One region of the Caloramator sp. E03 genome, then DNA from elsewhere that is predicted to be linked to it. Evidence: riboswitches for the same ligand, from Rfam matches in the RefSeq annotation. Region 1 holds a riboswitch; each other region holds the start of a gene.
The links. A riboswitch is a leader RNA that binds a small molecule or an ion and turns the genes downstream of it on or off. The one in region 1 is predicted to bind fluoride.
Positions count from the first base shown of each region.

Region 1 (3,222 bases):
TTGCAAATGATATCATATCTTTAGATATTATAGGATATACACCTTTTTTTAGAATAGCTTTATCTTTAACCTTTATATCCTTATCAATCTCTAAAAACAAAATATTATCTAGTTCCTTCTTTAAATAACTTAGAAAATCCATTAGTTTCACCTCCTAAACATTATAACATTTTACACTAGGAGGCGCCACATTAAAAAATCCCAAGCATTAAACTTAGCTTGGGTAACAGTTTTTAACAATATCCTCTATATTTTCACACAAACTATTTAATTTTTTTATTTTGTTCTCAACCTCCATATTCTTATCCTCTCTATTTAATATAACTTTATTTAAAGTGTTTTGAATATCCCTTTGCAGATTAGATGAGTCCTCTGTAAATGTTAACTTAAAGGAACGAAGACTTTCTTGAATTTTATATCTATAATTGTATAGCATATTGTTTTTATTTCGCTCAATAGCTCTTTTCATATTATCTAGTAACTTTTGATATATAATCCTATTTGAATACGATTTTGGCATAATATAAACAAAATCATTAATATTTATAAAAAATGAACCTGAAAAGCTATCAACTTCAACATAAAAATCCTCTTTATTAGAGAGAATATAATCATTTTTTTCATAGCTGTACTCTACATTGAAAATATCATATACTGTTTTTGATATATAAGATTTTATATCATTGATGTCATTATTAAGCATTTCTATTATATTCTCATACCCAATTTTTAATTTCTCTAATCCTTCTTCATTCATACTCTCAAGCTTTTCAACCAAGCTACTATCAATAATGTACTTCAACTTTTCTTCTAATTTTCTTGGTCTTAAAAAGTTATTCTTTTCATACTCATCTTTTAATATTTTTTCCATATCACTTACCATATTATCTACCTTTATCTTAAAGTATTCCTCAATATTTTGAATAAGGTTGTCTGTATTTTTTTCAGCATGATAAAAAATATCTTCAGTTATCCTATCTAATTCTTTTAGCTTATCATATAGCTCTTTTATTTTTTCCTCTAAACTATCAATAGGCATTTTTAATGCACTGATATAAAGCTGTATCTTTGATAAAACAGTTTTTAATATATCAGTTGTTTTTATCTTTATTGAATTTACAATAATTTCATCTTTAGAATGATTTACATCTCTTTTAATAATTGATATTAATTTTTCAACCCCTATTAACTTCTGAGCACTAATAGGGAAAAAATCAATATAATTAATGTTCATTATTTCACAAATAACATTTTCACAATATTTTAAATATGTTTCAAGTTCACTGCTATTTATTACATCTATCTTATTAATTACAAAATAAAACTTTGATGCATACTTTTTTGCCGCACTCAAAAATTCTCTTTCTATTTCATTTATTGGACTATCAACAGAGAGCATAAAAATTATGGCATCGCTGTTTTTTATAAAAGAATAAGCAGCATCAGTATTATGTTTATGAATCGATCCAACCCCAGGAGTATCTACAAGTATTATTCCTTCCTTTAATATACTGCTTGGATAGAATATTTTAACATATTCCACCTCTTTTTGATTGTTAGGATTTTCCTGTTCACTAATATAAATAGAAAGATTATCTAAAGGAACCTCTTTTTCTTCTCCATTTTTAAAAATAACTTTTGCACAAGAAGTAGGGCTATACTGAAGTCTTGTAACAACAGATGTTATAGGAATAATTGCAACAGGTAGTATATCATCTCCTAAAACCTTATTTATAAAGGTTGTCTTGCCACGTTTAAACTGACCCACAACAGATATTATAATCTCTTTATTCTTTAACTTTTCCCTTAACTTTAAAAGCTTTTCAAGTTGATCTTTACAAACATCAGATTCTTCTAATAATTTAATAGAATCATCTAATATATCATATATTGAAATACCCACAACAACCTTCCTTTCTATATATTAGTGAAAATATAATCCTTTTATAAATAAAAAAAGCTAATGAATTCTACTAAAGTAGAAGTCATCAGCTATAAAGCATTTAGGAATATTCTCCAAGGAGGAACTTCATCTCCCATGTAAAATTATAACAAAAATATTATAAAATATCAACAATCTAGTTATTCCCCTACTACCTTTTCAATAACCTTAATAACACCACTACTGTTATTGTAATGTATTGATTTTTCTCCAGTATATTACATCTTATAGAATTATATGAGTATCTTTTTTTTTAATAACTTTTGTTCATTGAAACAGAAGTTTTACACCTATTTCTTCATATTCCTCCTTATGGCAAATGCACTTGTTATAAGCTATTAATCCTTTCTACCAAGCCCATAAGGGACTTTCATAGCCAAGGTATCGCCTATAATGGCGGCATAATAATTAAAGACCGGAATCATCGGCCATCAAAATTAACTTATGAAAAAATCTTATCTAAATTTTGAACACATTTTTCTATCCTTTCCATAGCCTTTTTAATATTTTCTCTTTGGGTCCCAAGGTTTATTCTTATCCATCCTTCACCATCACAAACAAAATTATTTCCATCCTCAACTAAAACACCATATTCTGATGATAATAGTTTAGTAAATTCAGTGGATGTAATTCCAGTTTTACTAATATTTATCCATAAAAGATATGAAGACTCCATTTTCATATAGGAGAGTTTAGGAATTTTATTATCTATAAAATCTACAGTATATAAATAATTATCATAAATATATTTTGTAACTTCCTTAAGATAGTCTTTGCAATCATTATAGGCTGATATTATTCCTATTATTCCAAATACGTTTGGTGAAGTTATCGAATTTTTAAAAAGTCTTTCTCTGAACCTTTCTCTTATATTTTTATTTGGAATAATAGAATATGAAGTTTTAAGCCCTCCCAAATTAAAAGCCTTATTTGGGGAAGAAAGCAATATTATATTATCCATTAATTCCTCCTCCAAGGAAAGAATAGAATAAAATCTTCCAAAATGTATCTGCTCTCCATGTACTTCATCAACAACAAGAATAGTTTTATATTTTTTGCAAAGCATTGCAATTTTTCTTAATTCATCGATGCTCCATATCCTCCCTGAAGGATTGTGAGGTGAGCAAAGCAAATATAGCTTTGGTTTAAATTCTCTAAGCTGAGATTCTATTTCTTCAAAATCTATGTAATATCTGTTTTCAATAATATTTAATTTATTATAGATGCATCTTACTCCCTGTTTTACTACTGCACCATTAAAGGGTTCATATACTGGAGTA
Region 1 covers NZ_CP040093.1:693,066-696,287, forward strand. The annotation lists gene FDN13_RS03575 (tetratricopeptide repeat protein) at 1-142, opposite strand, end outside; gene FDN13_RS03580 (dynamin family protein) at 215-1,903, opposite strand; fluoride riboswitch at 1,973-2,046, opposite strand; gene FDN13_RS03585 (MalY/PatB family protein) at 2,385-3,222, opposite strand, start outside.

Region 2 (3,222 bases), 730 kb from region 1:
TTTATCAATTCTTTATTATCCACATAATTACCCCCTCTCTAATTTATTAATATTGTTTCCATATAGAGGGTATAATATACATGTTTTCCATAGTAGTTTGAAAAATAAATTTGTATATAAATATGTGGATGATTCTCTGTGGATAATGTGAATAAATCTGGTGATAACTTTGATAATTCATATCTTAACTGTATGCAATCTGTTGATAACTATGTGAATTTTACTCAACAGGCAAAATAAAAAAATAAAAGTACCTTTTGAATAACAAAAGATACTTTTAAATCTCAAGCTTTGCCATATTTTATAACTTCAACATCCGTTATCATCATAAGGCCTTCATTTACCATCTCTTTTACAATCGGAAGCACCTTTTCTATACGTTCTGCAGTATCAACTACTTCAACTATAATAGGAAGGCTTAAGGATAAATCCATAACCCTTGCAGTATGAAGACGCTTTTCCTGACCATATCCTTCTATTCCCCTTACAACAGTAACACCTGCTATACCATATTCTTTTAATTTTAATACAAGTGCATGATAAAGATTGTGCCCTTTATATTTTGAATCTTCACTTAAGTATATTTTTAAAAGTTTACACTTCCCACTAATATCCATAATCCTCTACCTCTTAAATAAATTTTCCTATCTTATATCCTATTATATAACCAATAATTCCTAAAAACAACGTAGATAATATATATATAAAGGCATTTATTTTTTCATTTTCTCCAAAGAGATTAAATCCTTCATACATAAAGGTTGAAAAGGTAGTATAAGCTCCTAAAAAACCATCCCCAAATAATAAATAAATATTTTTATTTACATCAGCACCACTTACAATTCCTAAAAGTATGGCACCAGTAATATTTATTATAAAAGTACCAACTGGAAAGGTAGTATTAGCTTTTTCAGCGATAATTTTTCCTATTTTAAATCTTGCAACGCTTCCTAATGCTCCGCCTATTCCAAGCAGTATAAAGTCCATTATTTCATCTCTCCTTCAATATTTTTCATGTCATCATATTCTTTTTTCACTATCTTTGATATTATCTCACGTGCCAAAACAATGCCAAAATAAGCAGAGGCAAGGCCCAGCATAACTGACGTCATTACATAATTTAATGCTGAAAAATAAAATCCTTTTTGAATAAGAATTACAGTTTCTTTGCAAAGAGTTGAAAAAGTTGTAAAGGCTCCTAAAAATCCTGTTCCAATTCCAAGCCTAATATCTATATCAAATTCCCAAATCTCTAATGCAATAGTTAATATAACTGCCAATAAAAAACTGCCTAAAACATTTATAATAAGAGTATTTAATGGTATATTTTCTTTATAATTATATATCTGTATGCCTTTTATAATAAACCTTGAAATAGCTCCAAAAGCTCCTCCAATAGCAATTAATATATATTTCCTCATTCTTACCCCTCCATCTTGCTGTTATTAATATTTTAATTACTTATAACATTTTCAATACAAATAAATGAAATATAAAAAAACCTACAAATAACTTTTATTGTTATTTGTAGGAGTCATTAGCCGAGGCATTTATGGTGAACTCCATCACCAAAAACATGGCATTAATATATCATATTTTATTATAATTTACAAGCAAATAAAATAAAAATGCAACCTTCATTAAAATCTCATATTAAATTATTTAAACTTTGCAGCTGAGTATATAATTGATTATAATTTATCATTTTTTCATTTAGTGTATATGCTAAATTCTTTAGATATTCACTTATTTCATCAATTTCATATTTCTTTAACTCAAGTCTCTCTTCTTCAATTATTTCTAATATAAGTTTTATTATGTTTTCATCTAATTTTTGCTTAGAATTGTTCACAATGCTATGATAAATATTAGAAACTCTAAGAACAGGTATATCACTATCATTAATAATATTCACATTTTCATTTGCAAATACAATAAGAGTTTGAACTTGTATGTATTCCCCACTATAGCCTTTCTCTTTAAGCTTATTATTTATCATTTTTTGAACTAATCCTACATGCCTGTATGTCTGCTCAGTAATATTTTTCATTATTTCTTCGCGTCCATTATTATATATCCTTTTCCATCTTCCATCTTTTTCTATTTTAATAGAGAAGTTAGAAGTTATTCCCAAATTCTTAACTTCAAGAGAAAATACTCCAAAGGGTGATACAATCAAATTATCATTTTCTATTGAAATTCCATCAACTTCAAATCTAACATTAGAATAATTATGTAAAATATCATTATAAATAGCCAATTGTCTATTTACTGCTTCTTCTCCTTCTATACCAACTTTTATAGAAAAATAATCATTTTTAAATACTTCAGACATATTTCTTAAATAGTTATTATAATTATGTAATATATTATTTATATTCATAATTTTGCTATGTATATTTAAATCTTCCAATACATCAATATTGATTTTATGTTTAATTTCATTATTAATCCTAAAAATATTGTTAATAAGTTCTAAATGAGGTTGCAGAATAATATTCATATTTTTAAATTCAGCATCTTCATTTATTTGTTTAATAGATAATATAAGGTTATTTAAATATTCCATCCTTTCGTCATTATTTAAATATACTTTTTTATCGTTTTCTATAAAATTTATATCGGGTAAAATAGTATTAATGTTGCCTTTAAACTGATAATATCTTTTCTGCTTGTCCAAAATCAAATTTCTTTTTATTTTTTCCTGCTTTTTTTTCTCTTCTATTTTTAAGTAATTAAGTAGTTTTTCTTTTTGATAAGCAGAATATGTTAGACCATAAACTAAAGTAATTATACCTAATATTGTTTTAAATATTAAAAACATTTTAGAAGTAAAAGCTAAATCTAAAAATGCAATAAGTATAAAATAGCATAGTATTATGTTAATCCACGTTATAACTCTGTTAATTAATACTTGCATATTTTTCCCCTCTTTTATATGTTCTAAGAACTTTTCATTGTTAAATATATTGCTATTTTTAAATATAAAAGACAGGGTCATTGCTGACCCATCTAAAAAATTATATTCTTATCTTTTAAAAAACATATTTTTCATCAAGCTTTGTTATAACTTTAAAAATATTCTTTTTCTTTTCAACTAAATAATATTTTTTTCTGCCCTCTTCATTTACGCATATAAAAAGCTCATCATTTTCATTTAAATTTTCTTTATTATCCTCTATTGTTGAAATAATAATTTTCCTTACTTCATTGTCAATTTCA
Region 2 covers NZ_CP040093.1:1,424,990-1,428,211, forward strand. The annotation lists gene FDN13_RS07025 (DUF2508 family protein) at 1-23, opposite strand, end outside; gene FDN13_RS07030 (DUF190 domain-containing protein) at 285-617, opposite strand; gene crcB (fluoride efflux transporter CrcB) at 631-987, opposite strand; gene crcB (fluoride efflux transporter CrcB) at 987-1,421, opposite strand; fluoride riboswitch at 1,522-1,579, opposite strand; gene FDN13_RS07045 (nuclease-related domain-containing protein) at 1,649-2,920, opposite strand; gene FDN13_RS07050 (hypothetical protein) at 3,036-3,222, opposite strand, start outside.
Region 2: it holds a riboswitch for fluoride, as region 1 does, so the genes downstream of both, crcB (fluoride efflux transporter CrcB) here and FDN13_RS03580 (dynamin family protein) in region 1, are expected to answer to the same signal.

Region 3 (3,222 bases), 1.3 Mb from region 1:
ATAAAAATAATATAAAGTATGGAATAGCTGTAAGAAATACGGACCTTAGAAGTTTTCCTGATGATACTCCTGTGTTTAAAACTGCTGTGGATAAAGAACTTGATAGATTTCAGGAAACAGGGTGTCAAGCCTTTGAACCACTGGTTATACTTCATGAAAGCAGTGATAGAAAGTGGTATTTTGTTATAATGTATAACTACTTTGGATGGGTAAGGGCAGAAGATATTGCAGTTGGAAAAAAGGAAGATATTTTTGATTATGTAGAAAGTAAAGACTTTATTGTAGTTACAGGAGAACATGTTCATACTGTATATAATCCTTTCGACAGGAGGATATCCAATGTTGAGTTTACAATGGGAACTAAAATTCCTATTGAAAAAGATAAACCTTTATCATTAGATAATCAGTTGACTGTTGGACAATATGTTGTAAAGCTTGCTGTCAGAAATGATAAAGGATATTTTGAAATAAAAAATGCACTTATTCCTATAACAGAAGATGTGTCTTTTGGATATTTACCCTACACAAGAGAGAATATTTTAAAACAGGTATTTAAAACCCTCGGGAAAAGGTATGGATGGGGGGATAGCTTTAAAGGCAGGGATTGTTCAAGTACTATAATGTATACATACAAATGTTTTGGATTTAAACTTCCAAGAAATGCTGATGATCAAGAGAATGCACAGGGTATAGTTTGTGAATTTAATAATGAAATGTCAGTTGAAGATAGAGTAAATCTTTTTGAAAAAATAAAACCTGGAGCTGCAGTTTTTATGGATGGACATGTTATGATGTATGTTGGAATGGAAGATAAAAGACCATATATTATTCATGCATTTCATGGATATGGAGAAAAAATAGGTGATAAATATGAATTTGCTCCTGCAAATACTGTTATGGTAACATCAGCTCTTATTAAAAGAGCGGATGGAAAAACATTTATTGAAGAGTTTACAAAGGTATTGGATTTTGAAGAATAAAATTTTTTACAAATTGGTAAGAGAATCTTTAAATTAGTTTATTTAGAAAATGTTGTATAAAAGACAAAAAAATGATATATTATCTTTAGGGATGAAGCTCCCTGTGAATTGCTGGTAACAGCTGATGGCTTCTACGTTAATGTAGGAGTTATCAGCTGTTTTATTTTTATTATGTTAAGGAGGAGGTTTTAATGTTATTTTGCAGCATTTTATTTAAAAAGTTTGAGGATATTGATATAAAAAAGGAAGAGCCTTCTTATTTTAAGGATTTAAATCTTGATAAGATAGTAAATACGATAACTTTAGGAAAAAATGATTATAACTTAGCCCCATTTTTTTATAGCCCTTTAAAAAGTGTGGAGGAAGTCAATTACAGGCATGAAATAATGAAGGATTTAGAAAAGGAAGAGCTTTTTAATAGCATAAAATCCTTTGCACAGAATATGTGCATGATGAGGGAGTATTTAAAAAAAGCAGATAAAATGATTTATAAATATCAAAAGGAAAGATGGTTTTTAGATGGGGTTGAAATATATTGTGATGCAGTTAATATTCTTGTAAAAGATCTTAATTCTATTTGTTTAAAATCCAATGGGCTTATAGCTTTTCGTGATTATATAAATTCCTATATTAAATCAAATAGTTTTGTTGTTCTTTTAAATGAAACAAAGAAATTAAAGAAGGATTTATCAGAAGTAAAATATTGTGTTCATATTAAGGGAAGTAAAGTAAGAGTTAAAAAATATGAAAATGAAAAGGATTATTGTGAAGAGGTAGATAAGACTTTTGAAAAATTTAAAAAAGGTGTAGTTAAAGATTATAGAGTAGAATTTAATGACTATATAGAAATGAATCATGTTGAAGCTATGATATTGGATTTAGTAGCTAAGCTTTACGAGGATTTATTTTTAAACCTTGATTATTTCTGTGAGAAAAATATTAATTATTTAGATAAAACAATAGAAGCTTTTGATAGAGAAATACAATTTTATATATCCTATATAGAATATATGAAAATATTTATACAGAATGGACTTTCTTTTTGTTATCCTGATGTAAATATATCAAAGAACATTTATGCTTATGATGCCTTTGACATTGCTCTTGCAACAAAGCTTATAAATGAAAAATCAGATATAGTATGTAATGATTTTTATCTTAAAGATAAGGAACGTATATTTGTAGTTACAGGTCCTAATCAAGGAGGAAAGACAACTTTTGCACGTATGTTTGGGCAACTTCACTATATTGCAAGCTTAGGACTTCCTGTCCCAGGCAGAGATGCAAAGCTGTTTTTATATGATAAACTTTTTACTCATTTTGAAAAGGAAGAGGATATTAACAATAATAATGGCAAACTTCAAGATGAGCTAATAAGGATACATGATATACTAAACGAAGCTACACATAATAGCATTGTAATTCTTAATGAAATATTTGCTTCAACAACATTAAAAGATGCTATCTTTTTAGGAAAAGAAATAATGAGGAGAATATCCCAGCTTGATTTATTATGTGTCTGTGTAACTTTTATATATGAATTAACATCTTTTAATGAAAAAACGGTAAGCCTTGTTAGTACTGTTGAGCCTAATGACCCCAATGTAAGAACCTTTAAGATTTTAAGAAAGAATGCCGATGGGCTTTCTTATGCTGTATCTATTGCTGAAAAATATAGGTTAACTTATGATTGGGTAAAGGAGAGAATTAAATAATGAAAGCTCTTTTGATGTATAAAGATAAGGATTTTGATATAAATAAAAAACTACCATTTTATTCAGAAGAACTTATAAAGGATTTAAATTTGAATGTATTGTTTTATTCTATGTCTATGGGTGATGAGTTTTTACTTGAAGTATCTAAAAAAGCTTTGCTTTTAAGTATTAATGATTTGGATACGATAATCTACAGGCAAAACATTTTAAAAGATTGTATTAATAATTCATCAATTGTTAGAAACTTGTATAACATTGCCTGTGAAGCTATAACAAATAAAAGAAAATATTATTTTGGATTTTTCACACGATATCCTGCTGCTATATTAGATAGTTCAATAGATGTTCTTGAAATGTTTGTAGAAATGCTAAAAAAAATAAAAAAGATTTCAGAGGATAATTCTTACAATTTTAAATCAGAAGGATTTAAGAATTTTTTTAAAATGATAGATAGGGAACTTGATAATGAATATTTTATGAAGGTTGAAAGTTGCTTAAAAGAGTTAAGGCTAAATGAGGGTGCTTTG
Region 3 covers NZ_CP040093.1:2,358,017-2,361,238, forward strand. The annotation lists gene FDN13_RS11330 (SH3 domain-containing protein) at 1-980, shown strand, start outside; fluoride riboswitch at 1,059-1,121, shown strand; gene FDN13_RS11335 (MutS-related protein) at 1,172-2,695, shown strand; gene FDN13_RS11340 (MutS-related protein) at 2,695-3,222, shown strand, end outside.
Region 3: it holds a riboswitch for fluoride, as region 1 does, so the genes downstream of both, FDN13_RS11335 (MutS-related protein) here and FDN13_RS03580 (dynamin family protein) in region 1, are expected to answer to the same signal.

Region 4 (3,222 bases), 140 kb from region 1:
ATTTCAAGAATAGCATCAGCTATATCAGGAAAAAGTAAAATTTCTTTTATTTTTTCCAGTGGTACAAATTCAGGAAAATCCCATTTTTCATTTGGGAAACACCATGAAGGTTTTTTTACTTCTCCTGATTGTGGGATACCTCTAAAGAAAAAATTTATAATATGTTTTTCACCATCTGGCCAGAGGGTTTCTCCAGTAAAAAGAAGTTCGGTTACTTTAACTTTTAAAGAGGTTTCTTCCTCAACTTCTCTTTCTCCACATTCTTTTAAAGTTTCAATCTGTCTTAATTTGCCGCCCGGCAATACCCAATATCTCTTGCCATCTCGAAGATGGTTTATTAAAAGAATTTTATTATCTTGAATTACAATAACACCTACCCTGATATCAATCATAAAAACTACTCCTTTTTAAAGTTATTTAAATATTTATATAACTTTTTTATCTATCTTCATACTGAATCTCAAATAAGTACCGCAATATAAAAACTTACGGTACTTATTACATTAACACTTTCCTTATAATTCCAAAATCTTACTCTTTCATATATTTCCAAGTGCACTTATTATATAAACTTAATAGAAAGTTTCTTTCATTATCCATATCCTACATAACTCTGCTTAAGCAGCTTTTTCTATATTTGAAACGCTTATAGTTAAAAACGCAATAAAAGCACATGCAGCTCCGAAAAAGAATGTTGCTGAAGGAGAAACATTATCCCAAAGATAACCTGCAATAATATTTGCCGGCAATGTCATTATGCCTAATGAAGCATTGTATAGTCCATATGCAGTACCGCGCTTGTTATCAGGCACAATTCGAGCAACAAGTGATTTTGCAATTCCTTCAGTTGTCGCATAATAAAGACCATAAAATATATATATTATCCATATATGCCAAGGTCGGCTTGCAAATGCAAATCCTATATATGATAAAACATAAATAATCCATCCAATCTTCATTACTTTCACCCTTCCAATTCTATCTGAAAGGCTGCCTGCAGGAACTGATAACGAAGCATAAAAAAGATTAAATACCGCATAGACAATAGGTATTATTACAGGACTTATACCAACATCTTGGGCACGGAGTATTAAAAATGAGTCACTTGAATTACCCAATGTGAAAATAAGCATTATAATAAGAAATAAAAGAAATTTATCCTTCAATACACTAAAATCAAATTTTGACTGTTCCTTTGAAGCAGATGAAGCTTTTTCATTTACAAAAATGCCTATTAAAAGTATTGTTATAGCAGAGATAAGACCAGCAATATAAAATATTATTCTGTAACGCATATTTCCACTTGCAAAAAGGTAAAGTATCCCTGCTGTTACAAGTGGCCCGATTACAGAACCTAAAGTATCAAGCATACGCTGAAATCCAAAAGAGAATCCCACATGTCCTTCCTTAGCCGATTGGGCAACCAGTGCATCTCGAGGAGCATCCTTTGTTCCTTTTCCGATACCATCAATTAAACGCAAAATAAAAGCCTGCCATGCAAAAAACACAGTACCAAATAAAAAGCGGCTTATTGCAGAAAGTAAATAGCCTATAAAAACAATAATCTTTCGTTTTCCTAACTTATCAGAAATAATACCTGATACTATTTTAAAAACACTTACAATTGTTGTTAAACTTCCCTCTATAAGACCTATTGTCTCTTTACTTAAACCCAGAACAGTTGAATAGAAAATTGGAAGAATTGGCTGTATCATGTCCTGCCCAAAGCCACCAAAAAAAGCTACCCATCCTAACGTATAAACATTATTTCGCTCTTTTACAATGTCATTCTTTTTTCCCATAAAATCACCCTTCCAAAAAATATAAAAAGCCAATAACCCTACAGTAAAGTAGGAGTCATTAGCTTATTACCAAGCATTTTAGGTGAACTCCATCACCACAAAACTATTATATTTCATTTTTATATATTTTTTCAAGGCCGAATTAATCCTAAAATATAGATTAAATCTTTAAATATCTTAAAATAATATTATTTACTTTATTTAACATATTATTATTTTGCATAGACTCTATGGATCCTCATAAAATCATCCATATATTTATAATTAAAGCTATATCATATATCATTCAATAAGTACAAGTAACACTCCCTCCTTATAAAACATATTATAAATTGACAATCATTTATGGAGGTTTGTTATGAGAAAATATCGGGTCTTTGACAGTTGCAAGACAAAAAAAGTGCCTTAAAGCCTTGATATAGGCTTATTTTTTTGTCAAATTTTAAATTTTTATAGTGCACAATGTGTAACAATGTGTTATAATATAGATATAAATATATGAAGAGATGTGAAAAAATGAGATTACAAATTGTTAAATCAAAAAATGCAGCATCCTTATATGTAGTTAAATCTGTTTATGAAAAAGGCAAGCGTACATCAAAAGTAGTTGAGAAGCTTGGCACTTATGATGAACTTTTAAAAAAACTAAACGGACAAGACCCTATAGAATGGGGGAAGAGGTACGTTGAAGAGTTAAATAGAAAAGAAAAAGAAGAGAAAAGAGAAATATTAGTAAAATACTCGCCTGTTAAACAAATTAACAAAGACGAACAGCATACTTTTAATGGTAGTTACTTGTTTTTACAAAAAATATATAACGAGCTTGGGCTGCAAAATATCTGTAAAAATATTTCGGATAAACATAAATTTAATTTTAATCTAAATTCAATACTATCAAGATTAATTTATGCAAGAATTATTTATCCATCATCTAAGCTTGCTACATACGAACTATCAAAAAAATTTATTGAGCAGCCTGATTTTGAGCTTCAGCATATTTATAGAGCTTTAGAAGTAATTTCAGAAGAAACAGATTTTATTCAGTCAGAATTATATAAGAACAGTCTTAAAGTTTGCAATCGTAATAAAGGAGTTCTCTATTATGACTGCACCAACTATTTCTTTGAAATTGAACAGGAAGAAGGATTAAAACAGTATGGAGTATCGAAGGAACATAGACCCAATCCAATTGTTCAAATGGGACTTTTCATGGATGGAGACGGCATCCCCCTTGCATTTTGTATAAACAAAGGTAATACTAATGAACAAGTAACTTTAAAACCTTTAGAGCAAAAAATTATATCCGAATTTGGGCTTTCAAAATTTATCATTTGTACAGATGCAGGGCTTGCATCTACAGCAAACAGAAAATTTAATAATATACAAAATCGAGCTTTTATTACTACACAATCTATTAAAA
Region 4 covers NZ_CP040093.1:828,426-831,647, forward strand. The annotation lists gene FDN13_RS04255 (NUDIX domain-containing protein) at 1-392, opposite strand, end outside; gene FDN13_RS04260 (MFS transporter) at 618-1,802, opposite strand; fluoride riboswitch at 1,845-1,908, opposite strand; gene FDN13_RS04265 (IS1634 family transposase) at 2,319-3,222, shown strand, end outside.
Region 4: it holds a riboswitch for fluoride, as region 1 does, so the genes downstream of both, FDN13_RS04260 (MFS transporter) here and FDN13_RS03580 (dynamin family protein) in region 1, are expected to answer to the same signal.